DNA from 3 places in the Weissella sagaensis genome. Region 2 is predicted to be linked to each of the others. Evidence: predicted binding sites of a transcription regulator. Region 2 holds the regulator's gene; each other region holds the start of a gene.
What was found. The regulator Rex, encoded in region 2, represses fermentation and respiration genes when NADH is low (regulators of the CRP and FNR family bind a similar motif). The targets are predictions, from matches to a motif close to TTGTGAANTANTTCACAA.
Positions count from the first base shown of each region.

Region 1: a site for Rex is predicted at 2,484-2,501, ahead of G7Y65_RS03645 (glycerol dehydrogenase). Genes of this name have one in related genera too.
Region 3: a site for Rex is predicted at 4,118-4,135, ahead of G7Y65_RS04780 (2,3-butanediol dehydrogenase). Genes of this name have one in related genera too.

Region 1 is NZ_BLKA01000002.1:221,816-229,591, reverse strand. It holds gene G7Y65_RS03660 (Y-family DNA polymerase) at 1-387, opposite strand, end outside; gene G7Y65_RS03655 (DNA-3-methyladenine glycosylase I) at 563-1,114, shown strand; gene G7Y65_RS03650 (hypothetical protein) at 1,188-1,349, opposite strand; gene G7Y65_RS03645 (glycerol dehydrogenase) at 1,371-2,459, opposite strand; gene G7Y65_RS03640 (histidine phosphatase family protein) at 2,641-3,228, shown strand; gene yaaA (peroxide stress protein YaaA) at 3,256-3,996, shown strand; gene G7Y65_RS03630 (hypothetical protein) at 4,114-4,845, opposite strand; gene G7Y65_RS09295 (hypothetical protein) at 5,088-5,240, shown strand; gene G7Y65_RS03625 (DUF975 family protein) at 5,176-5,949, shown strand; gene G7Y65_RS03620 (HAD-IIB family hydrolase) at 6,048-6,680, opposite strand; gene G7Y65_RS03615 (Hsp20/alpha crystallin family protein) at 6,896-7,309, shown strand; gene G7Y65_RS03610 (ABC transporter permease/substrate binding protein) at 7,401-7,776, opposite strand, start outside.
Region 2 is NZ_BLKA01000005.1:62,409-70,184, reverse strand. It holds gene G7Y65_RS06590 (DUF3114 domain-containing protein) at 62-1,084, opposite strand; gene rbsR (ribose utilization transcriptional repressor RbsR) at 1,124-2,116, opposite strand; THF riboswitch at 2,323-2,416, shown strand; gene G7Y65_RS06580 (folate family ECF transporter S component) at 2,456-2,995, shown strand; gene G7Y65_RS06575 (hypothetical protein) at 3,166-3,480, opposite strand; gene G7Y65_RS06570 (metal-dependent transcriptional regulator) at 3,662-4,318, shown strand; gene G7Y65_RS06565 (redox-sensing transcriptional repressor Rex) at 4,445-5,080, opposite strand; gene G7Y65_RS06560 (DEAD/DEAH box helicase) at 5,260-6,597, opposite strand; gene G7Y65_RS06555 (Gfo/Idh/MocA family protein) at 6,624-7,616, opposite strand; gene G7Y65_RS06550 (cysteine hydrolase family protein) at 7,735-7,776, opposite strand, start outside.
Region 3 is NZ_BLKA01000003.1:160,302-168,077, reverse strand. It holds gene fba (class II fructose-1,6-bisphosphate aldolase) at 1-310, opposite strand, end outside; gene G7Y65_RS04800 (5' nucleotidase, NT5C type) at 314-880, opposite strand; gene G7Y65_RS04795 (DUF4767 domain-containing protein) at 1,301-2,431, shown strand; gene G7Y65_RS04790 (VOC family protein) at 2,587-3,423, shown strand; gene G7Y65_RS04785 (glutathione peroxidase) at 3,568-4,038, shown strand; gene G7Y65_RS04780 (2,3-butanediol dehydrogenase) at 4,322-5,374, shown strand; gene G7Y65_RS04775 (NADPH-dependent FMN reductase) at 5,531-6,070, shown strand; gene G7Y65_RS04770 (MFS transporter) at 6,289-7,476, shown strand.

The DNA.
Region 1 (7,776 bases), on a different contig from region 2:
CCAAGAATCTGTCACGTCAAGAATACTTTCATCAATGGAATATAAATGGAGATCCTCTTCAGCAACAAATTGACGAAAAATATCATTAACTTTTTTATTTACAGCAATATAACGATTCATTCGTGGCTGAATAATAATCAACCGAGAATCTTTTGGAACATCACGTTGACGCATGACATTTTTAATACCCAATTCTTTTTTTGCACGAGGGGAAACAGCTAATACAAGTCCCCCATTAGTGTTTGCCTGTTGACTCATAACTACTAATAATGAAGTTAAGGGGTTTAAGCCACGATCGGCACTTTCTACACTTGCGTAAAAGCTTTTTGAATCAATCACCATAACTTTTCTTCTCATTTCATGACAAGTTACGTCTGAAAAATTCATAACTCTCCTCCAATCCATTAAATAAGTTTAACTGTACAAAATTAGTTTAAACCTAACTAACGGATTAATCAATAAAATTTTACGGCTAGTATATTTATCGTTATTTGCGGTAAAATTTTAATAAGTACAAACACTTTCCCTTTAATTTCAGCACGATGATAAGGAGCAAACAATTATGAAACAACGCTGTAATTGGGCACAAAATGGTAATCAATTATTAAAAGATTATCATGATACTGAATGGGGTGTCCCAACAACAACAAGTCAACAACTTTTTGAGTTGTTGACCCTAGAAGCATTTCAAAGCGGTCTAAGCTGGCAACTTATTTTAAATAAACGAGAAAATTTTAAACAGGCATTTGATAACTTTGATTTTGAAAAAATAGCCCACTATGATAATGACAAAATCATAAGTTTAATGCACAATAGCGGTATTATTCGTAATAAACGTAAAATAATAGCCACCATTAATAATGCTAAAATTATGCAAACGAAATTCCCTAATAATCAATTTAGTGAATATGTTTGGTCCTTTACAGGTAATCATACAATCATCCATCACTATGCATCATCTGAATCAATTCCCAAATATGATCAACTAGCACTGATTGTAAGTAAGCAGCTAAAAAAAGCCGGCTTCGCCTATGCTGGTCCTGTTACCACTTACTCATTTCTTCAAGCAGCAGGTATTATAAACGATCATCAAATAAATTGCTTTAAAAAATAATCTGCCCATAATAAAAGACGTCCGACATACAAAGTGTTGGACGCCTTTTATTATGTTTAAAGGCAAATAAAGCTTACCATTCATCATGCTTAATCATCGCTGCTAAATCAGCTTGCGTTACTTTTTGCCTAGGCAATGATTTTGCAACTCTTTTAAATTCTCTATTTAATTTATCTCGTTCCGTTGAATTTTCATTAGACACTAATATTTCACGTTGCTTATTTGAATCAGTCATAACGTCTCCTTTTATAATTAATTATTTTCGAGACTTAACATAACTATCAACTGCTATAATAACATTTGCAACATCTTCAGCTGTGATTTCAAATGGCATTTGATGAATTGTCTCAGAAGGAATAGTGGCTTGCTTACCAACATTTAAGAAATCTTCATAAGTAGCATCTTCTAGATGTAAATCTGCCAAAGTAGTTGGCAAACCAAGTGATTGATTAAAATCAATATATTTATTCAATGTCTCAGTTGGTACATTGTTCAACATTAACTCACATAAATACCCATAAGCAACTTTCTCGCCGTGCATCATGGTTTCACTTTCACCAGACAATACTGTGAAGCCATTGTAAATCGCATGTGCAGCAGCCAGTCCAGAACTTTCAAAACCAATACCACTTAACAATGTATTGGCTTCAACAACTGTTTCCAAAGCCGGTGTCACAACATGTGCTTCAGCTGCTGCTACAGCCTCGTGAGCATGGGCAAACAAATTGTCTTCACATGTTTGTGCAATTGCTAATGAGGCTAAAGTTGGTGCTTGACCCAGCATTGATTTATTATGCCCCTTGGCAACATCTTGTGCTTCAATATTTGTTGCCATAGCATCTCCAATACCTGCAATTAGGTTTCTGACTGGGGCATTAGCAATAACTTTTGTATCGACCAACACGATGTCTGGATTTTTATCATAGAAAGCATAATTTGTAAATTGTCCTTCTGGTGTGTATAACACTGACAAAGCTGAACATGGCGCATCAGTCGATGCCACTGTTGGTAAAATAGCCACTGGCACTGCTAATTTATCAGCAATATTTTTTGCTGTATCGAGCGTCTTACCACCACCTAAACCAATAATAAAATCGTTATCGGCATGCTTACCAATTTCAACCACACGCATAATTTCTTCTTCAGAAGCTTCACCACCAAAATTAACATGCGTTACTATAAAATTACTTGATAATGTTTGATTTAATGTTTCACCCACAATTTCCCAGACAATATCATCACAAAGCAATAGCGGTTGCTTTCCTAAATTTTCAAAATATTCCTTTGGATGACTGAATACATCATTACCTTGTACATAATGTGCTGGACTTGAAAATGCTTTAATCATAATTTCCCCCAAATAACCATATTGTGAATCATTTCACTATATATAGTTTAACAATATCTGAATTAGATAGCTACTGATATGCTTACTAACATTTAGAATCAAAATACTCTTAAAATTGTGAATATTCAAATATTATTAGATAATAGATATGACATAATAAAGAGAGGAATAGCTTAATATGAAAGAACTTTATCTAATGCGCCACGGTCAAACATTATTCAACCAATTGCACCGTATTCAAGGAGCTAGTGACTCACCACTTACACCACAAGGTATCACAGATGCTCAAGAAGTTGGCCATTATTTTGAACAAATTAATCTAACTTTTGACCATGCTTATGCTTCGACACAAGAACGAGCAAGTGACACGCTCGAAAATATTACAGATCAACCTTATACAAGATTAAAAGGATTAAAAGAATGGCATTTTGGCGTTTTTGAAGGTCAAAGTGAACAACTTAATCCACAAAATGATCCAATTCGTCATTCTTATGGTGATTTTTTTGTCCCATTTGGTGGTGAATCGGATATTCAAGTGCAACAAAGAATGAATCAGACACTAACAGAAATAATGGAAAAACCCGATCATAAACGCGTTTTAGCCGTTAGTCATGGTGACGCTTGCTTTGTTTTTCTAAAAAAATGGTTGCCGTTTGAAGAAATCCAAAAACAAGTTCCTAATTTTCATAATTGCTGCATTTTAAAATTTGCCTATTCAAATAAAGAATTTAAGTTTATTGAAGCAATTAACGTAAAACAGATTTAATCCACTGATTAACGGAGATTAATTAACATGCAAATTATTATTTCACCTGCTAAAAAAATGACGATTGATCAAGACAATTTTACACCGATTAATACGCCATGTTACTTAGAACAATCCTTAATAATTCAACAAAAACTATTGTCACTTTCTTATGATGAGCTCAAAAAATTATGGCAAACTAGTGATAAATTAACAACTGAAAACTATAATCAACTTCATCACACAAATTCAAATACCGCATTAACACCTGCAATATTCAGTTATACTGGTATTCAGTATCAATATATGGCACCAAATGTTTTAAGTGAACAAGCATTATCTTATCTTCAAAATCATTTATGGATTTTATCTGCTTTTTACGGTGTATTACGCCCATTTGACGGTATTGTACCTTATCGTCTAGAGATGAAATCACGGTTAAAAATTAACGATAGTCGCAATCTTTATGAATTCTGGGGAGACACATTATACCAAATGATTCATAATCATGAACCGATTATTAATTTAGCATCTAAAGAATATGCACAATCGATACGCCCTTTTTTACAGCCTGAAGACGAATTTATTGATATTATATTTGCACACATTGTAGCCGGGAAACTAAAAGTTAAAGCTACTGATGCTAAAATGGCTCGTGGTGAAATGGTGCGTTTTATTGTTGAAAATCAACTGACAACGATTGATAAACTGAAACAATTTAAAACAGCCGTATATTCTTTTGATGCATCACAATCAACTGATCATAAATTAGTTTTTATCTATCATTAAAACTGATTAACTAAACAAAAGTCTAAGAACTCATTTAAGCAATAGTTCTTAGACTTTTTAATCTCTCACGGCTGATTCACCTATCAATAATAAAGTGCCACAATTACTTGTGATTCATTATTTAACAATAGCATACTCATCGATAGTCTTATTAGTGACGTCTTTTAATACCAGCCAGCTGTTAGTACCACCAAAATAAAGGAAAAGGCCAACTTCATTAACACTCTTTAAAATAATGTCTTCTGTCGTGGTAAATTTTTCGACTTTACTTGCTTGTTCTTGACGTAACTGTGTTCCCATACGAGCATCTAACCCAATAGAACCATCTTTATTTAGCGGATATTTTGTGCGTAAAGTAGCTCCTTTAACAATACGCATCTCGTTACGCTTCTGCCAGAAAATAGTTGCTTTGCTATCAAATGCATCCACCATAAAAGCAACATCAGCTATCGACTTTTTCCAACGATGTTGCGTTTTTTTAAAGGTTTTTGTTTTAGGAATTAATGGATACATAAATTGATCCAGAATCAACATGATTTCTTCTACATAACCAATGAGATTTTGATTATCACCAACTGGGGTAAGTTTCTTATTACTTATTATTTCCTGAATATTTTCTAATAACTCATTTTGATTAATATTTTTAGGTGGCAATAGTTGAATGATTGTCCCATGATCAGCAGGTTGTAAACTAGCAGACTGAAGCTTTCTGTTTTTAAAGTTTAGATAAAGCCCTGACACCGCTTGATTATATTTAAAATTGTGATGAATATAGAGTTCACCCTGTTTATTGTGAAATACTAGCTTAACAACATCTGTCGTAACCGTCATTTCAGCTTCAATTTGCATAAGATTCTCCTTACCGACTTAGCGAAGTGCCATATTATCCTTTTATTTAAAAATTTTTAACGCAGTAATTCTTATAATATGTTATAGCATACAGTATCTTGTCCCCATCCGCTACATTAAGCAATTATTACCAATTGTCTTTTGTATGAAATTTAAATATAAACCGTGTCAAATGCAATCATACTTTGTCTATGTTACCCTAGTAAGATAATGAAATTTATATTATTAAGGAGATAATCATTATGAATCAAGCTTACAATCGTAAAGCTGTACGAAAAAAAAATAAAGCAACAGGCCAAAAAATCTTTGCACAAAGATTTATGGGGAAACATTGGTTTAATGGTTCCCTGGATGATAATCATGTATATCATATTCATCTATTCTTATCTGACTGAAAGGCAAAAAGAGACCGCCGGGCAATCGCTTTTTGCTGCATTATTTAGTCTGATTTTCGCAATTATTACGGCTTACACCATTTATGTTGCTGAGTATCAAGCATTGAAACAAATGCGCAATGAAACCACTTCTGCGAAACCAATAGATTCATGGTTTAAAACATATTTTTCTAAAAAATGGCAAAAAACTATCTGGTTAAGTATCTGGATGACATTTCTATTCTTAGTTGGCTGGGCATTATTGGTAGGAATTGGTGAAATAGGTATTGAAGCATCTGGTCTTGCGATGCTTTTATCACTTGTCATTAATTCAAGTATTCCCACAATCCTTATAGTTATCTTCATAATTAGCTTTATTATGTTTATCTTATTTGGCATCATTTACATCATGAAGCAATATAAGTACATTTTCATTCCTTTCATTAGTTTAGATAATTCTTCAATGAAAGGCTTCAAACTAGTTGCCAAATCACGTGACTTAACAAAAGGTCACCGTTGGGAAATTTTTGTGATGCACCTTAGTTTCTTTTGGTGGTTTTTGTTAATCGTTATCACTTTAGGATTAGCTAGCTGCTATGTTATGCCTTATATCTATTTAACATTAGCTGGTTATTATGACTTGATAAATAAAGACGTACAAGCAGCAGAAATAACTCATAAACCTGAACCTATCCAGGCAGTTATCCTACAACCCCATTCAACATATTAGCTATGCAAAAGGGCCTCATAATCGTTAGCTTTTTATGTCTAACAATTATGGGGCCCTTTACAACCAAATATGGTAGATTGACGTTTTTTCTATATCATTTATTCTTTTTCAAAGACCAACTTTTGTAGTGCATTAGCAATACCATCTTCATCATTCGAATTAGTCACATAGTTAGCATGTTCTTTTGCTGCTGCCGATCCATTTCCCATGGCAACCGCATGCACGCCAGCTTCAGCTTGATCTAAGGTCGTTTTTTCACCAACAAACGCAGCTTTAACGATTGTAAAATCATTTGCTAATTCGTCAGGCTTTCTAATTAAAATACCAGCATCGTTTTCCCAAGCCTGAATAACTGCAATTCGACTAACGTCATGATTACTTGTATAAACTTCCCCATCCTGATCTAAGACATAGTACTGAATATGTTGTTTATTAGCATAAGCATCAATATGACGATATTCTTCATTAGATAACCCTTTTTGCGACAAAATATCCCCTGCTAATGATTCAATAACACTACCATTATATGTAATCGCATATTGATCAGATCCACCAATACCTAATTCGTCTAAAAATGATTGAATTCCTCTTAGTGGCCGTCCTGAACATAAAACCACCTTCACCCCGTTATTTAAGATGGTTTGTAATACATTCTTTGTGCTCGCTAAAATATGACCCTGTGAATTCAACAATGTGTCATCTACATCCAGTGCAACAAGCCTAATTGTCATTAAGTTTTCCCCCACTATATTTTACATTATCAACTAAATCGCTTAGGTAATTAGTATCAACAGCTACTATTATAACATGCCTTACTAAAATTTATCTTTTTTCAAAATACCCCTTGAAAATTTAAATTTTAGCTACTACAATAAAAATAGAGGTTAGGTTAAAGCTATCTAACCTTAACGTTTATAAAGATTAAACTAGTTTGGAGGTTATTATTATGGCAAATGAGTTATCAAATCAATTCAATGGTATGTTTCACGATTGGAACCATTTCTTCAATGATTTTAATCATTTAACACCATTTACTCAACAGTTAAAGAGTGATGTTGTGGCTTCAGACAAGCATTATAAAGTATCAGTTGATGTTCCTGGAATTAATAAAGATGATATTAATTTAAGCTATCAGGGTGATACGTTAACAATTTCTGCTACAAAACAGGCTTCTAAAACTGATACGGATGAAAATGGTAATATATTAACTCGTGAGCGTTCTGAAGGACACATTCAACGTAGCTACTACTTACCTGGCGTTGATTTCAATAAAATTAACGCTAAAATATCAGATGGTGTTTTGCAAGTAACCCTACCAAAATCTGAAACGTCGAATAATCATCGGATTTCAATTGATTAATTTAATTATTTAAACTCAGCATAACTTAAAAGCTCAAAAAGACCTGGTGGCTACTATTATCTCAGTAACGACCAGGTCTTTTTTATGCTAATTATTTAAACCAACTATCTACTTGTGATTGGTGATTCTTAATCCACTTGTTAGCAGCTTTTTTAGGTGACATACCATTATCCATATCAAGCATAACACTAGACATATCTTCCTTAGTCCAGTGGAATTTATCTAGTGCTTTATAGGCATCTGGTTTATCTTCCTTCAATCCTTGACGAGCAATTGTATTAATTGCTTCTTCACTACCCATCGTTTTCTTAGGATCCTTTAAATATTTCAAATCATATTTTTGGAACATCCAATGTGGCTGCCAACCAGTCACAATAATTTCTTGTTTAGCTTTAATTGCCTTTCCCAAAGCAACTGTCATTGCACCAGTTGATGATTCAGAAAGTTGCCATCCTTTTTTATCTAAA
Region 2 (7,776 bases):
AAAAGTCGTAAATTACCAATAATTTTGGTAATTTACGACTTTTTAAATATATGATGGTTTATTAAAATTTACTTTTAGCATAATTACGTAAAGCTGATTCTAAACCAGCATGCCGATTAGCTGGTTTGACATCTAGTGATTGATGAATTTGGCCACCCGCATTGGCATAATTAGTTGATTCTGTATTCGCAATCATTTGTAATTCAGATAATGAATAATCTGCTTGTACTTCAGAGAACACTAACGCACCACTTTTTGTGACCGTTTGATGTTCTTCAAGCGCTGTCCACATTGATATAATGGCACCTTCGGCATTAAAAATTAGTTCCAAATGGTAACCTGGCATGGCCATTTTGACATTACTATTATCAGCGACACCACGATTATGAAAATTAGCCTTTGGATATGAAACTGGCGTACCCGTTAACTGTACTATTTTTTCAGCAACATCAGCTTGTGTCAACTGTTCACGTTTTATTAAATCAACCACTGGTTTACTTAAATAATAACGTAATTGATTATCAATCACTTTATCTAATTGATGACTTGTTTCATATTTAGAACGAATCCCGTTCCAAGTATGATGCTTTAAACGCATCATAAAAGCAACTTGTTTAACAAATTCTAAATAGTCTTCAAATTCAGCCATATTTTCGATATGCAAGTAATACAAGTCAGCATTTTTATTTTCAAATCTAGTTGGCCAATGTCCTAATTTTGTCATTTTAACAAAGTTTTCTGAGCTAACTGTCATCCCCAAAAGCGCATATAGCATTTCTAAACGATCTGTTGCTGGCACACCACCACGGTGGAATCCGGCAACATACATCTTGGTAAATAGATTAGAACCAACACGATGTGCTTCAAGCCATGCTTTTGATAAGATAGCTTGCATGGTTTCATCACTTAATTGTTCATCATTAAAAATTTCATCAACATACGCTGCAATTGATTTAGGTAGCCAACCATCATTCATAAGATGCGTTGTTTGCGTTGATAAAGTTGCTGTCATTAACGTCCGACGCTTATCCACCCCATTCGGTGACTTTATTAACTCTCGCGTTCGTTTAAACAATCCTGTCATTACAAAATGACCTCCTCGCTACAAATAGCTTACCATATTTTACATTAAAGATGCAGTTGATGAACGTATAACTAATGTTGTATCAAAGGCCGTTACTTGACGTGCCATATCTGGTTGTTTAATACGTTCTATGACTGTTTTTATTGCTGCTTTAACAACTAATTCAACTGGTTGTTGAACTGTTGTTAACGCTGGCGTGAAGAATTCAGCATAATCTGTATCATCATAGCCAACGACAGATATATCTTCTGGTACTCGAATGCCATGTGCATTTAAACCTGATATTAAGCCAACTGCTAATTCATCATTGAGCGCAAAAGCTGCCGTCGCCTGTGTAATTGAGACTGCCATTGCAGCTGCCCGACCAGCATGCTTTGTTAGATTACGCGTCGTCACTTCACTTACTTTTGCACCTGCAGCTAACATGGTTTCTTTAAAAGATGCTGTTCGGTAAAGTAAATTATCGGTATATAGTTGATTTCCTAATAGCACCACATGTTTATGACCTAATGATATTAGATGCTGCGCTACTAGACGCCCCCCTATTTTATCTGAGGCATAAACAGCATCAGCATCAGATAATTCATCATGGTTTTCTAATACTACTAGCGCAATTCCCCGTTTTTTCAAACTTTGCGCAATGGCAACTGGTTGTGTCAGTTGACTAACAACAATAATCCCGTGAGCGCCTGAATTAACCAGTGTTTCAATCGCTTGATCAGCAGCTCCCCGATCAGCCGTCATAATTGATAATGACGTATTTTCAGGTAAATGTTCTTGCATTTTTTGAACAATATTCCCAAAAAATTGTATCTGTAAACTAGGTACTACCACACCAATCAGCATGTTAGCACCTCGTTTTAAACTGCGTGCGCTGGCATTCGGCACATAACCTATTTCATCGCGCGCAGCCAGTACTTTAGCCTTCGTTTTTTCAGAAAAACGCCCGCCCTTACCATTTAATACTTGTGAAACAGTAGCAATAGATACACCAGCTAAACTGGCTACATCTCTAATTGACACTTTTCCCATTTAAACACCTCTATTCCATTAATCAAATTGTAACGTGACTAGCCATTCTTTTACAATTAAAAACAATGGATTATTTTTAAATTTAGCTAATATATATTAAAACATTTTACCAACATTTAAACGATTTAAAAACCTTTTTAACTTGTTTATTTAAAATACTTGTTTACTTTAACCAGAAGAACAGTATAATATACTCTTGTAAGTCACTCAGGGTAGATTAAGATGCGTCAAGTGCTGTGGAAACGGAATGTGGGCCACAGACGAAGGATTTTCCGCGATATCTTAATCACATTCACTGCAATAAGTGAAACCCTCCAATTTAAAAGGAGGTGTTTTCAAATGAAAACATTATCATATGGATTACCACAATTACGCACAAAGCAACTCGCTATGCTGGGCATTTTGATGGCATTACAACTTGTCATTAGCCGTTTTTCATTGGGGACTGCAACAATCAAAGTTGGGTTTACTTTCTTGATTGTTGGGATCATCGCTAAATGGTACGGGCCATATTGGGGGATGTTAGTTGCCACATTTATGGACGTTATTAGTAGCTTAATGAATGGTTACGGTTATTTTTGGGGATTCACGATTTCAGCTATCATCGCAGCTGGTATCTATGGCTTTTCGTTTTATAATCGTCAAACTATTTCCATCCTTCGTGTTGTAGTAACTGTTTTCTTCGTATTACTTATCGTCAATGTGATTCTCAATACATTATGGGTCACATTAATTGGTAATATTCATAATATGCAAACTATCATGTCTCTACTGTGGTTACGTATTATCAAACAAATTGTCTTTTGGCCAATTCAGAGTATCCTATTGTTTTTATTACTTAATAATAAAACAATTGAAACGCTCCATAAAAAAATCTAATACGAAAATATTTAGGATAGCTATAGGTATCCTAGTTTAGAAAAGCAGTAAATTCACCAATTTATTTTTGGTAAATTTACTGCTTTTTCATATGTTTTAAAAAATATTTATCCCATGATAATCATCAAAATTACTAATTATAGAAATTAGAAATAGTTTTTAACCTATTATTAGTAACTTCGATGCACGGTGAATCCAGCATGACAACACGCCGCTTCAAATGAACTTGCAAATTTATTACGCACAGCTGGTGTTGCAAATACCAATTTGGTTTCAGTATAAATATCACCACAACCAATCCGATAAACACAACTGTCATATACTTGGCCAACAAATATTTCAGGCTGACATGTTAACGTATTTTCTAATGAATTAACTAATTGCTCAACCATATGATCCGGAATATCTCGTGTATTCTTCAGTAAATGATGAATGCTTGCACAGCCTGTTGACTTATGATGATAACTTGTTTTAATTTCTGGCATGATTAACCTCCACTTATTTTACCAACAACTTATACCTATTAACTTCTATATTTTTATCATAACTAATCATTTTTGTTTTTTCAAGCATATAAAAATATTCATACTCGAAAAGAATATTACTGGAGATTTATGGTATAATTAACCCTATTAATCAATATACAAAACGAGGAATTTTTACACTATGACCGAATCCATTTCGAAAACACAGTATCTACAGACTATATTGGAATTAAGTGGCGGCGATGAATCAACCAAAATTTCAAATAACCAAATTGCTGAACACTTAAATGTTACACCTTCATCCGTATCAAATATGCTGGCAAAATTACAAGAAGCCGGTGAAGTTAATGTCGTGCCTTATTATGGTGTTACTCTAACAAAACCTGGTCGTGAAACTGCCCTACGTTTAATTCGTTCACACCGATTAATAGAAACTTTTGGTGCGACTAAACTTGGATTATCAATTTCTGAAGCACACTCAAACGCCGATAACCTAGATCACGATGCTGACGATCAATTCATTAATGCCCTCGATAAATATTTAGGTTTCCCAAACCTAAGCCCACATGGTCTCGTTATCCCCGACATCAAACACCACTACTCACCTAAATCATTACGTTCATTACGTGAAGCTAGTGACGGTGAAACTGTTAAAATTAATAGTTTTACTGAAGACTTAGAACTCTTGCAATATACAGAGACACTTAAGTTAGGACTTAATACAGTTTGGACAATTAAAGAACGTCTACCATTTGACGGGCCATTAGTGCTAGTATCAAATGATACAACGTTACAAGTAACCCAACATGCAGCCGACTTCATTTATGTTAATGATTAACTAACAATTATAGACAAAAAGGACACTAAGCAACCATTTTTTAGATGGTTAGCTTAGTGTCCTTTTTATAACGCTGTTTATTAACATAATTGATAGTCTGCGTATATGCAACGTCACAGTTTTGGTTTATTTCTCACCAAAATTATTTATAAAATACAAAAGCGTTTGCAATTCGTTTGTTAAGTCCACGTTTTGTACACGAACGCTATTAGGTACATCTAAACGTAATGGCGTGAAATTTAAAATGCCACGAATACCAGCATTCGCTAAACGATTAGCAACATCTTGTGCCACATCTGCTGGTACTGTTACAATTGCAACATCAATACGTTGGTCCATAATTTGTTTTTCTAAATCAGCTAAACTATAAACTGGAATACCTGATTGAATGGTATTTATAATTTCTGGTTTAACATCAAATGCTGCTGCGATACGCGCATTAGAACTTTGATGAAAGTTAAAGTTTAATAATGCTTGTCCAAGATTTCCAACACCAACTAATGCAACTGAAGCCAACGTATCCTGATTTAAAATTTCACCAAAGAAATTCATCAAAGCTTCAACATCATAACCATACCCACGTTTACCTAATGCGCCAAAATAAGAAAAATCACGTCGAATTGTTGCAGCATCAAATTTTACCGCTTCAGATAATTCGTTTGATGAAACGCGAACAGTCCCAGAATCAAGCAACAAATTTAAATAACGATAGTAAATTGGCAATCGCTTTGCCGTTGCTTTAGGAATATCATGTTCAACCATTTGGTTCGACCTCTTTTTTCAAAATTTAACAAGTTTCACAAGCAAAAAATAACATTGTGAAACCAATACTACCTATTATCATAACATATGCAGTAATTTTTGTGAACTAAATAACAATTAATAATTCACAAATAAGCGTTATTTTGTAAGCGGTTTCTAAATATTGGTATATCTATCGGCTAGTGTTTTAGCTTTCCCTTATTCTTACGGTGCTTTCTTTTTGCATGCTTTTCTTTGGCTAATCGATCTTGTCGTGATACCGTTGGTTGCGTATTAACTGCCTTCTTAACCGTCTTTTTTGACTGCGTATTTTGAGTTGGTTCGTCATTATTTTTTGTATCGTTAACTACTTTACGAGCCTTATCACTAACTGTATTTTTAGTTTTAGAACCCTTATGTGCTTTATCTGCTGATGAAGTTAATGCCTTCGTTTTATGCGATACGATCGTTTTAACACCAGTAACTGTTTTAATATCAACAGCAACTAATTTCTTTAAATCACGCTGGTCATGATCATTACCAAATGAAATCACTAACCCTGCTTTACCCATACGGCCAGTACGACCAGCACGATGTGTATATGTTTCACCATCACGTGGCAAATCAAAATTAATAACTGCTGGTAAATCAGGAATATCCAAACCACGAGCAGCCACATCAGTCGTTAATAAGAATTTTGCTGTCCCCTTACGAAAATTATCCAACGATTTAGCACGTGTTGTACTGGAATCACCACGTACCAAAGTTGCCATTGCCACATGTTCATGGGCTAAGAAACTAGCTGTAATTTTTAGTTGCTTTGTCGTATTAAAAAATACCATTGCTTGGAAATGTTTTTGCGTTGCTAACTGACGTAAACGCTTTTGGCGTTGATCACGTGCTGTTGGCCAAAATTCATGCTTAATTGCTGTTGGAATTTCTACATGTCGCTGATCAATGCGTAAGAAATCTCGTTCAAAAAGACCACTCGCTTTTGTCTTATCAACTTCTGTTGCCCCAAACAAAGCAACTTGTACGTCTTCGTCTGCAATTGTATCCCAGATTTGATCAATTTGATTTGCTGTATCATCACGTAGTAATTCATCAGCTTCATCAAGAATCACCGTTCGTAAACGCTTTAACTTTAGTTTACCGTTACCAATGAGTTCGCTAACACGACCTGGTGTCCCAACCAAAATTTCAGGATGCTTTTTTAATCGATCTAATTGATGTTTAACATTAGCACCACCCGTTAATGATAATACCTTTAGTGACAAAATATTTGCCCAGTCACGCACAACTCTTGTTGTTTGCATGGCTAACTCTTGTGATGGCGCTAAAATTAATAATTGTTCACCATCATTTGGTACTATTTCTGGCAATAATGGCCATGTAAAAGCTAGTGTCTTACCAGTCCCAGTTGGTGCTAAAGCATCAATTGATTGTCCTTCTGCTAAAGGCTTAGCAACTGCCTCTTGTATCGGTGTTAAAGTTGTAAATCCAACACTTGTTAAACGTTCTTCAAAACGGGAATCCATGTTTTCTCCTTAATATCTAACCAGTGCTACTTGTCTGCAGGAAATACAATACCTGCATCTTGTCGTAAGTCAAATAGTACTTGGTTAACAGTTTGACTTAGTGTCAATAATGTTTCGTATGCTTCCTTAGTTTCTGTTTTATTAGTCATCATATTAGCAAACAGCTCTGCTTCGGCAATCATTGGATTAACCGCAGGTGCTTGACTTAATTCATGGGCGACCTTATCTGCATCATAATAAGTAATATCTAATACTTCTGCAATATCACCAATCACTAATGTATCACGTAACCCTAAAATTTCTGAATTTAAATGACTGTTAGATCCTTTACCAAATTGTACTGTAACATCAAAATCTTGGTAACGTAAGATTGCTATCCCACGACCATCGGCACCATTGCGTAATGGCGTTGCAAAATAATGACTTGATTGCGGCTTTCCAAACAATTTAATTGTTGCGTAAATTGGATAGATTCCTAAATCAGTTAAAGCACCTGCACTAAATTGGCGACTCAAAACATTCGGTTCATCACCTGCTAAATATTCGTCAAAACGTGATGAATATTTTTCATAAACAAAAGTCGCCCCTGAAATTTTTGTCATTTTGGCAACTTGCTCTTCAATAATTTTAAAATTAGGTTGTTGAATATGACGTGCTGCTTCAAACAGGCGTACATTTTCATGTTCTGAAAGTAATTGCATAATTTGTGCATATTCACTCGGATTTGAAAATGCTGATTTTTCTACAATTACGTGAAGATCATGCATAATAGCTGTCTTAACTTGTTCAAAGTGAACACTGTTTGGTGATGCAATGTAAACAACATCAATACCACTATTATAAAAAGTTCCTAAGTCAGTATAAACAGCGTCAACATTAAAATCTTGACCAAATTTTTGACCAGTCGATTCGTGACGAGAATAAATAGCTGTTAATTCATATTGACCTGACTCATTAGCTGCTTCAACGAATTGCTTAGTAATCCAGTTTGTTCCAATGATTCCCAGTTTGTATGTCATAATACATCTCCTTTTAATCCGTTCTGTACGATTAGCCACTGTTTATTATACCATTTACAACAGTGAAAAAAGTTGCCTTAAACCATATAAACGATAAAACGCAACTATTTTTCATTATTTAAATAACGTTAATACCCAAACTATTCTTAAAATGCTCTAA
Region 3 (7,776 bases), on a different contig from region 2:
TAACCGACGTGAAACCAGCTGCTATAGCTGCTTTGGCGGCTTCAAAGTCACCATGGTCAAGATGGATAGCAATTGGTACGGTAATGTTTAAATCATCATGCAAATCATGGATTAAATCGACGACAGTTTTAAAACCACCCATGTATTTAACGGCACCCATTGAAGCGGCGATAATTGTTGGCGCCTGTTGTGCTTGTGCTACCCGTAAAATGGCTTCGGTCCATTCAAGATTATTAGTATTAAATGCGCCAATCGCATAACTGTTTTGACGAGCTTTGTTGATTATGTTTTTTCCTGAAACAATAGTCATTAATTATTCCCAGCTTTCTTTTTTAAATTCAGTTGTTGCATGACGCAACTGGTACTGCTTTTGCTCATTAGCCTGAACGATAGCTGTGCGTAAAGTTTGCTCATCATTTTGTGCAATGCTAATTAAAAAAGGCACGAGGTCGTCAGTCCAAACTAGGCGAGGATCGTATCCGTATTGTAACCAAAAGCTATCAAGCATTTCATCGTCCCAATCGCTTGCACCGTGATAAGGACGATCGTCAAGCAAGATACTATTGGGTAATTTTACAAGATTTTTTTTGTGAGTTAATACAACCTTTTTGTAAAAGGGACTGTTTTCATCATTGCCAAAGTATTCGGTAAGCCAATTAATTTTATCTTGCCAAGAACTTGGGTTTTCCCATGGAGCAGTTGATAAAATGTAAAGATCATAGTAATTTGCTAGTTCGAAGACGCCATCAATGGCACCAGGAATTGGCTGTAAATTACGAAAAATACCAGGAATTTGATCTGGTTTATTGACATGATATTTTTGGATATTTTTACTCTCTGCATTTAACACGGGTAATGTGTCAACCAGCGTATTATCCATATCGATAAATAATTTTTTGATAATGCCCCTCTTTTCTATACATTATGTCATAACATTATTTAGGAAGAGTATACCTCTAAAAAGGGAAGTTATCAAGGTGAAAACAAAAATGGTATAGTTATTAAAATTTATTATATTTATTTAAATAGTATGTAAAATGACTGTATTAGTTTAAAACAATGTGATTAATAGTTGATTTAAGGCTTTTGTGATAACGTTAACGATTGTGAAATGTATGGAGGGGTTTATATTATAGTGATGATGATACGTGATGTGATTTTAATATTGGTATAGGCTTTGTTTTGTAGCGGTAGTTTTTAGCGTATAATAGTAAACTAACATTGTAGGTAAAATTAACACGTAAGTGACTTTATATGTGATAATAGATATAGTAAAAATAGGTTATTAGAGGAGTGGACAATGACCGATGAAGAAAGATTGCGTCAGTATCAAGAATTATTGAATAGTGGCGTTATTACAAAAGATGAATATAATGATATGACAAAACATTTGCAAGCAAGAGTGCAACAACATGCAGAGTTTGATGCGCAAGTTGTACCCGAAGCAAAAGAGGAGGTAAAACAAGACACGTCTCAATCGGCGGTGGATGACGCGCAAATGTCATCAGAATCTAGTATCGATGAACAAGCTGAGGCACCAAAGGAAGTCGAAACGGTTATTGATGAGCGCAAAAAACCAATTATTTTGATGCCAAGTCAGACAACAAAAGAAGCTGTGACAACTACGCTTGATGAACAGCCGTCACGTGTGACGCGTATGGCCAATGAAGCTGACCAAGTTTCTCCAAAAGGACCTAAGAAGAATAGTGATTTGTTAATTGCTATCATCATAGTGTTAGTGGTTTTGATTGGTGGTGGCGTTGTTGTAACGCATCATAATCAAAAGAATGCCCAAATTGGAACTGAAAATGTTAAAAAAGAAACCAGCAAAAAGGCAGCTGCATCTTCTTCAGTAAAGAAAAATGCTAGTGAAAATGCAGAAAAGAAAAAAGCAAGTAGTGAAAAGAAAAAAGCTGAAGAAAAGGTGCCAGCCCAATGGTCTGATGCACAGAATAAAGAATTAGCAGATTACATGGGGATATGGCAAACCGCTGTTGGCCAAGACTTTGTTGGTACCTATAATGGTGGTACGCCAAAGCACTTAGCATATAAATTTCCAGATGCCCTTAAAGATGGTCAATTAAAGGATCATTTGAAACTCGATGATCATAAAGTGGCCTTTACTTGGTCACCAAAAGCTGATAAAAAAGCTGATTATCAAGTCGTTGCAGTTGCAACAGGATCGCGCCAAGGTGTTGATTCACCTACTTCTTATTTCTTTGTTATTCACGAAGGTCAAGGACAAGTGTATGCAACAGAAACGGCTAGTGGTAAAGATTTGACACTTACCGAAACGCAAAATGCGGACTTAAAGAATAATTTTGCTAGCATTGTTGCGGAAACACAAAATGCTGCAAGCGAGGCACAATCAGATGAAACGCCACAAGAAGATGTCACCATTAGTGATGATGCGACGGTTACAGAGTATTAAATAGTGCAATTAACCAGTATGACCTGCGCCAATGCGCTAGTCATACTGGTTTTTTTGTTATTTTGAGATGAGATAAATTCTTTACGAATATCTTTAAAAAGCATATACTTACTTTTAGTAAATTAAAAAATAAAAAAGAAAGTCAATTGGTGAAAATGAAAACAGCACGATATGATATTCAACATTTAACAATACGCGTAGTTGATGAAAAACGGACTCGGGTCTTTTATGAAAAAGTTTTGGGATTAGTGGATGTTGCATCAGACGAAACGCAAATTAATTATGCATTTCATGCAGGTGAAGCACCATTTTTAACGATGTTACTAGGTGGAAAACCACAAACGGTGGCACAAACTGGTTTATATCATATGGCATTGCTTTTTCCAAATGCTGCCGAGTTAGCATCCATTTTGCATCGTCTATTAACCTTACAGATTCCAGTGGGAGCTGGTGATCATGACGTCAGTGAAGCAATCTACATTAATGACTTTGAAGGGAATGGTATCGAATTATATCATGACCGGGATGCACAGAATTGGAAATGGCAAGATGGCTTTGTCACAATGGGCACAAATGAAGTTGATGGCGATAAGCTATTAGCACAAAAGCAACATGATTGGACAGGCTTTCCAACCGGTATAAAAATTGGACATTTGCATTTTATGGGGAGTCATTTAGTTGATGCTGACAAGTTTTTCTTAAAATTTTTACAAATGGACTTAGTGTCAAATGTTTCAACTTCAGCGCATTTTTATTCAAATAATCATTATCATCACCATCATGCGGTTAACTTATGGCAGAGTGAAAACAGTGATTTACGTCATTTGGATGAAGCAGGATTAATTGATTGGCGTGTGGTTGTTGACCAAGCGTATTTTGATTTATTGGCACAACGCGCACAATCAGAAGAGGTGACTGTTAGTGTGAATAATGATAAACAAATTAAGGTTATAGACCCTATGGGGACGACTTTATTGATTATGCATGACTAAGATAGCGTGCTTAGTTATTAACACTTATCACTAATACGATTTGTTAGACAGGTAGCTGATGACTATGTTACGCTTCCAATAAGATAATGATTGTTATAATTAATTTTAATGAACAACGTTCTTTTAGAAAGAAGGATACAAATAATGACAACAATTTATGATTTTACTGAAACAGAAATGAATGGAAAGCCAATTAATTTAAAAGATTATGAAGGCAAGGTCGTTATTATCGTCAATACTGCAAGTAAGTGTGGCCTAGCCCCTCAGCTTGAAGGATTAGAAGCTTTATACAAAGAACACAAAGATGAAGGGCTAGTTGTTTTGGGATTGCCATCTAATCAATTTAAGCAAGAACTTGATAGTGATGGAGAAACTAACGAATTTTGCCAAATGCACTATGGTGTCACTTTTCCAATGACAAAACGTGTTATGGTTAATGGTCAAGATGAAGATGAATTGTTTACATATTTAAAAGAACAATCTGGTAATGGTGCTATTAAGTGGAATTATACAAAGTTTTTGGTTGGGCGTGATGGTAAATTAATTCATCGTTACGCACCAATTACGACACCTGAAAAAATGACGGATGATGTGTTAGCAGCGTTGAAAGACTAAGCAAACATGTTGATTTGTGTAAAATAAAACAATCTACAACGGTGGTTATATAGGTTTTCAAGTCTATATAACCACTTTTTTGTTAAAAAAATCACAAAAATGATTGAATTAATAAAGATTCCCGTATTTGGGAATTTTGTTGTTTCGTATAGGAGTAATGCCTTAGTTGATTATGGATATTGAGAGCGATAAAATGTAATTGTTGATAGATAAGTTTATGAAATATAAATTGATTGTAATTATATATAATTTCTAGTTACTCGTATTATTTGGGGGTATTAACATGAAGGCAGCAGTTTGGCATGGTGTAAAAGATATTCGCGTAGAAGATGTAGATTTAAAGCCAGCGCAAGATAATGAAGTCGTTGTTCGCGTTGCCTATGCGGGAATTTGTGGTAGTGATTTGCATGAGTACTTAGAAGGACCTGTTTTTATTCCAGTTGATAAGGTGGATGAGTTAACGGGTGGACAAGCACCATTAACAATGGGTCACGAGTTCTCAGGAGTTATTGAATCTGTTGGTAAGGATGTTAAGAATTATAAAGTTGGTGATCATGTATCAGTAAATCCAACTGTTACACATGCACAATCACCTGATGATGTTGATGTGTATGATGGTTATAGTTTTATTGGACTAAGTTGTGATGGTGGTTTTGCAGCACATGTTAATGTACCAGAAACTAATTTGTATGCTTTGCCAGCTGATTTCTCATTGAAGTTAGCAGCAACGATTGAACCAACAGCTGTTGCAGTTCAAGCTGTTAAAGAAGGTGGCTTAAAGTTTGGTCAAAAGGTTGCTATTTTTGGTGCTGGTCCAATCGGTGTTTTGGTAGCAGCTGCAGCCAAAGCAGCTGGTGCAACTAAGATTGTTGCAGTTGATTTATCAGCTGTTCGTTTGGAAAAGGCACTCACAATGGGCGCAACTGATGTTGTGAATCCAGCTGATTTTGCGGACCCTGTAGCAAAAGTTCGTGAAATTTTAGGTGGTGGTGCAGATGTATCCTTTGAAGTTGCAGGAGTACAACCAACTTTTGAGCAAGCTATTTCAGTAACTAAGGCTCGCGGAACAGCTGTTATTGTTTCAATCTTTGCCCACCCAATTTCATTTGATCCAATGCAATTGATGAATGCTGGTGTTAAGTTAACATCAACGATTGCATATTCACGTGAAACATTCCAACAAACTGTTGATTTGGTAAGTTCAGGACAAATTAATGTTGAACCTGTTATTACGGATATGATTGACTTGGATGACGTGGTTGAAAAAGGATTTGATCGCCTATCAACTGATAAGTCACAAGCGAAGATTTTGATTGATTTAACTAAAGAAGATTAAACTAAATATAATATCTAAAACACATGTATTTCATATAATATGTGTGTTTTTATTTTGCTTATTTAAAATAAGTGTTTACAACTTTGTAAAAGTAAGTTAAGTTAGTATTAACGACGAAAACGTTGTACATAATGATTAATTTTAAGGAGAAATATCATGGCAAAATATGGTGTAATTGTTGGATCAACTCGTAAGAACTCATACTCATTGGGTGTAGCAGAAGCATTGGTTGCTGGTTTACCAGCAGATGCAGAAGTTACTTATTTGGATATTGCAAAGCTTCCTTTGTATAACCAAGATTATGATGAAGCTTCACCAGTAGAATATACTGAATTCCGTGATGCTGTTAAGGCACAAGATGCATTTATTATTGTAACGCCAGAGCACAATCGTAGTGTGCCAGCTGCTTTGAAGAATGCTTTGGATGTTGCTTCACGTCCTTGGGGACAAAGTGTTTGGGCAGGTAAGCCAGTATTGCCAGCTTCACAATCAATTTCTGGTATTGCTGGTGTTGCAGCACACCATGTTTTGCGTAACTCATTGGACTTCTTAGACATGAAGATTATGCACCAACCAGAATTGTTCATTGGTAACACTGCTGAACTAGCTGATGAAAATGGTAAGATCACTAACGAAGGCACAAAAGAATTTTTGGCTAACGTAGCTGGTCAATTTGCAGAATTTGCAAAGAACTAATAAATTAAATCAATAGTCATTGATTTAATTATCTAAATAGCAAACCACTAACACACTGGTGGTTTGCTATTTTTTGTTTATTAGTTAAGTAATTATTTTTTCATATAACAAATGCATTAAAAACTAATGTAAAATTTATTTTTGACAGCTATAAAATAAGACGGTATAGTTTTTAACGGACTTTTAAAATTTTATTTGATAGAAAACAGAGGTATTATATGAAGAAAAGATGGTTATTTATTTTAAGCATTGTTTTGCTTGGTGTGGTAATGCGGTCAACGTTTACAACAATTCCCGTAGTTATTGATAATGTGGCTAATACATTTGGCTTGCCAGTATCTCAACTAGGTATATTAACGACACTACCTTTGTTAACATTTGCAGTTGTTTCGCCAACAACAACATTTTTTACAAAACGTTTTGGGATTGAAAAAACATTATTAGCTGCTTTGTTGTTTGTCTTGGTTGGATCAATTGCCCGTATTGTGAGCGCACCAATGTTATTTATTGGCACAATTTTAGTTGGAATTGGTATCGCCTTTATTAACGTGTTATTACCAGCAACATTAGTGAAATTTACACCTAACAAAATAGGCGTTTATACATCACTGTACAGTACAACCATGACGTTAATGACAGCAGTATTTCAAATTATCGCAGTGCCAATTACCAAAACATTTAGTTGGCAAATGCTAGTTGTCTTTATCACAGTCATTGTTTTACTAGTAGTGGTGACTTGGATAGCGCATATGTTAGTTAATACTGACCCGGAGTTAGATAAGGCAGTAACACAAACAACACATACGACAACGAGAAAAATTAATCCTTGGCGTAATAAGTATGCCTGGTCATTACTAGTGATGGCAGGGATTCAATCGGCAGTTTTTTACACGTCGATTGCATGGGTACCGACGATTGCACAACGAACAGGTGTAACAGCCATACAATCAGGTTGGGTAATTGGTGTCCTATCATTAATTGGAATTCCAGTATCAATGTGGGTGCCTAGTTTTTTGGAACGCTCGTCATATAAAGGACGACGGACATTGATGACAGGTGCTACGGGTCTATGGTTACTTGCCATCCTAATGATGTTTAATCAACATGCTGGTCTTGTCTGGTGGTTAATTGTCACTGCCTTTATTGGTATTGGTGGAACTGCTGTGTTTGTCTATATGGTAACCTCTTATGCTATTCGGACACGTAACGCAAATGAGAGTTCAGCGTTATCAGGAATGGCACAAACGGGTGGCTATCTCATTGCAGCAGGTGCACCTTGGGCTTATGGTGTTTTATATGCGCAACTTAATAACTGGATTTTGCAAACAGCTGTGATGGCTATTGCAATTGTTGTATTTATTATTTTAATGTGGTTTTCTGAACGTGATAAAACGATTTTTGAATAGTCTAGTTTAGTTAGATTAGTTGATTTAATATACGTCTTGAGAGTAGCAAGCTACCAGGTTAATGGTTAGATTGTTACTCTTTTTTTAAGGGTACGTTTGTACTCAAAATGTGCCATAAAATAAGGGGTACGCTGGTTAAAACAATACTTGCAATAGATAAAATTAGCTATCGCCTTAGTAAAGGCGAAATCAAAATAATTGTAGCAATTCATGGCTGATTGGTATGGGTATCGACTTTGTCGAGCATGATTTGGCTAATATAACAATCGTGTGAGTTAAATAGAAGTCGATTAATTAAGG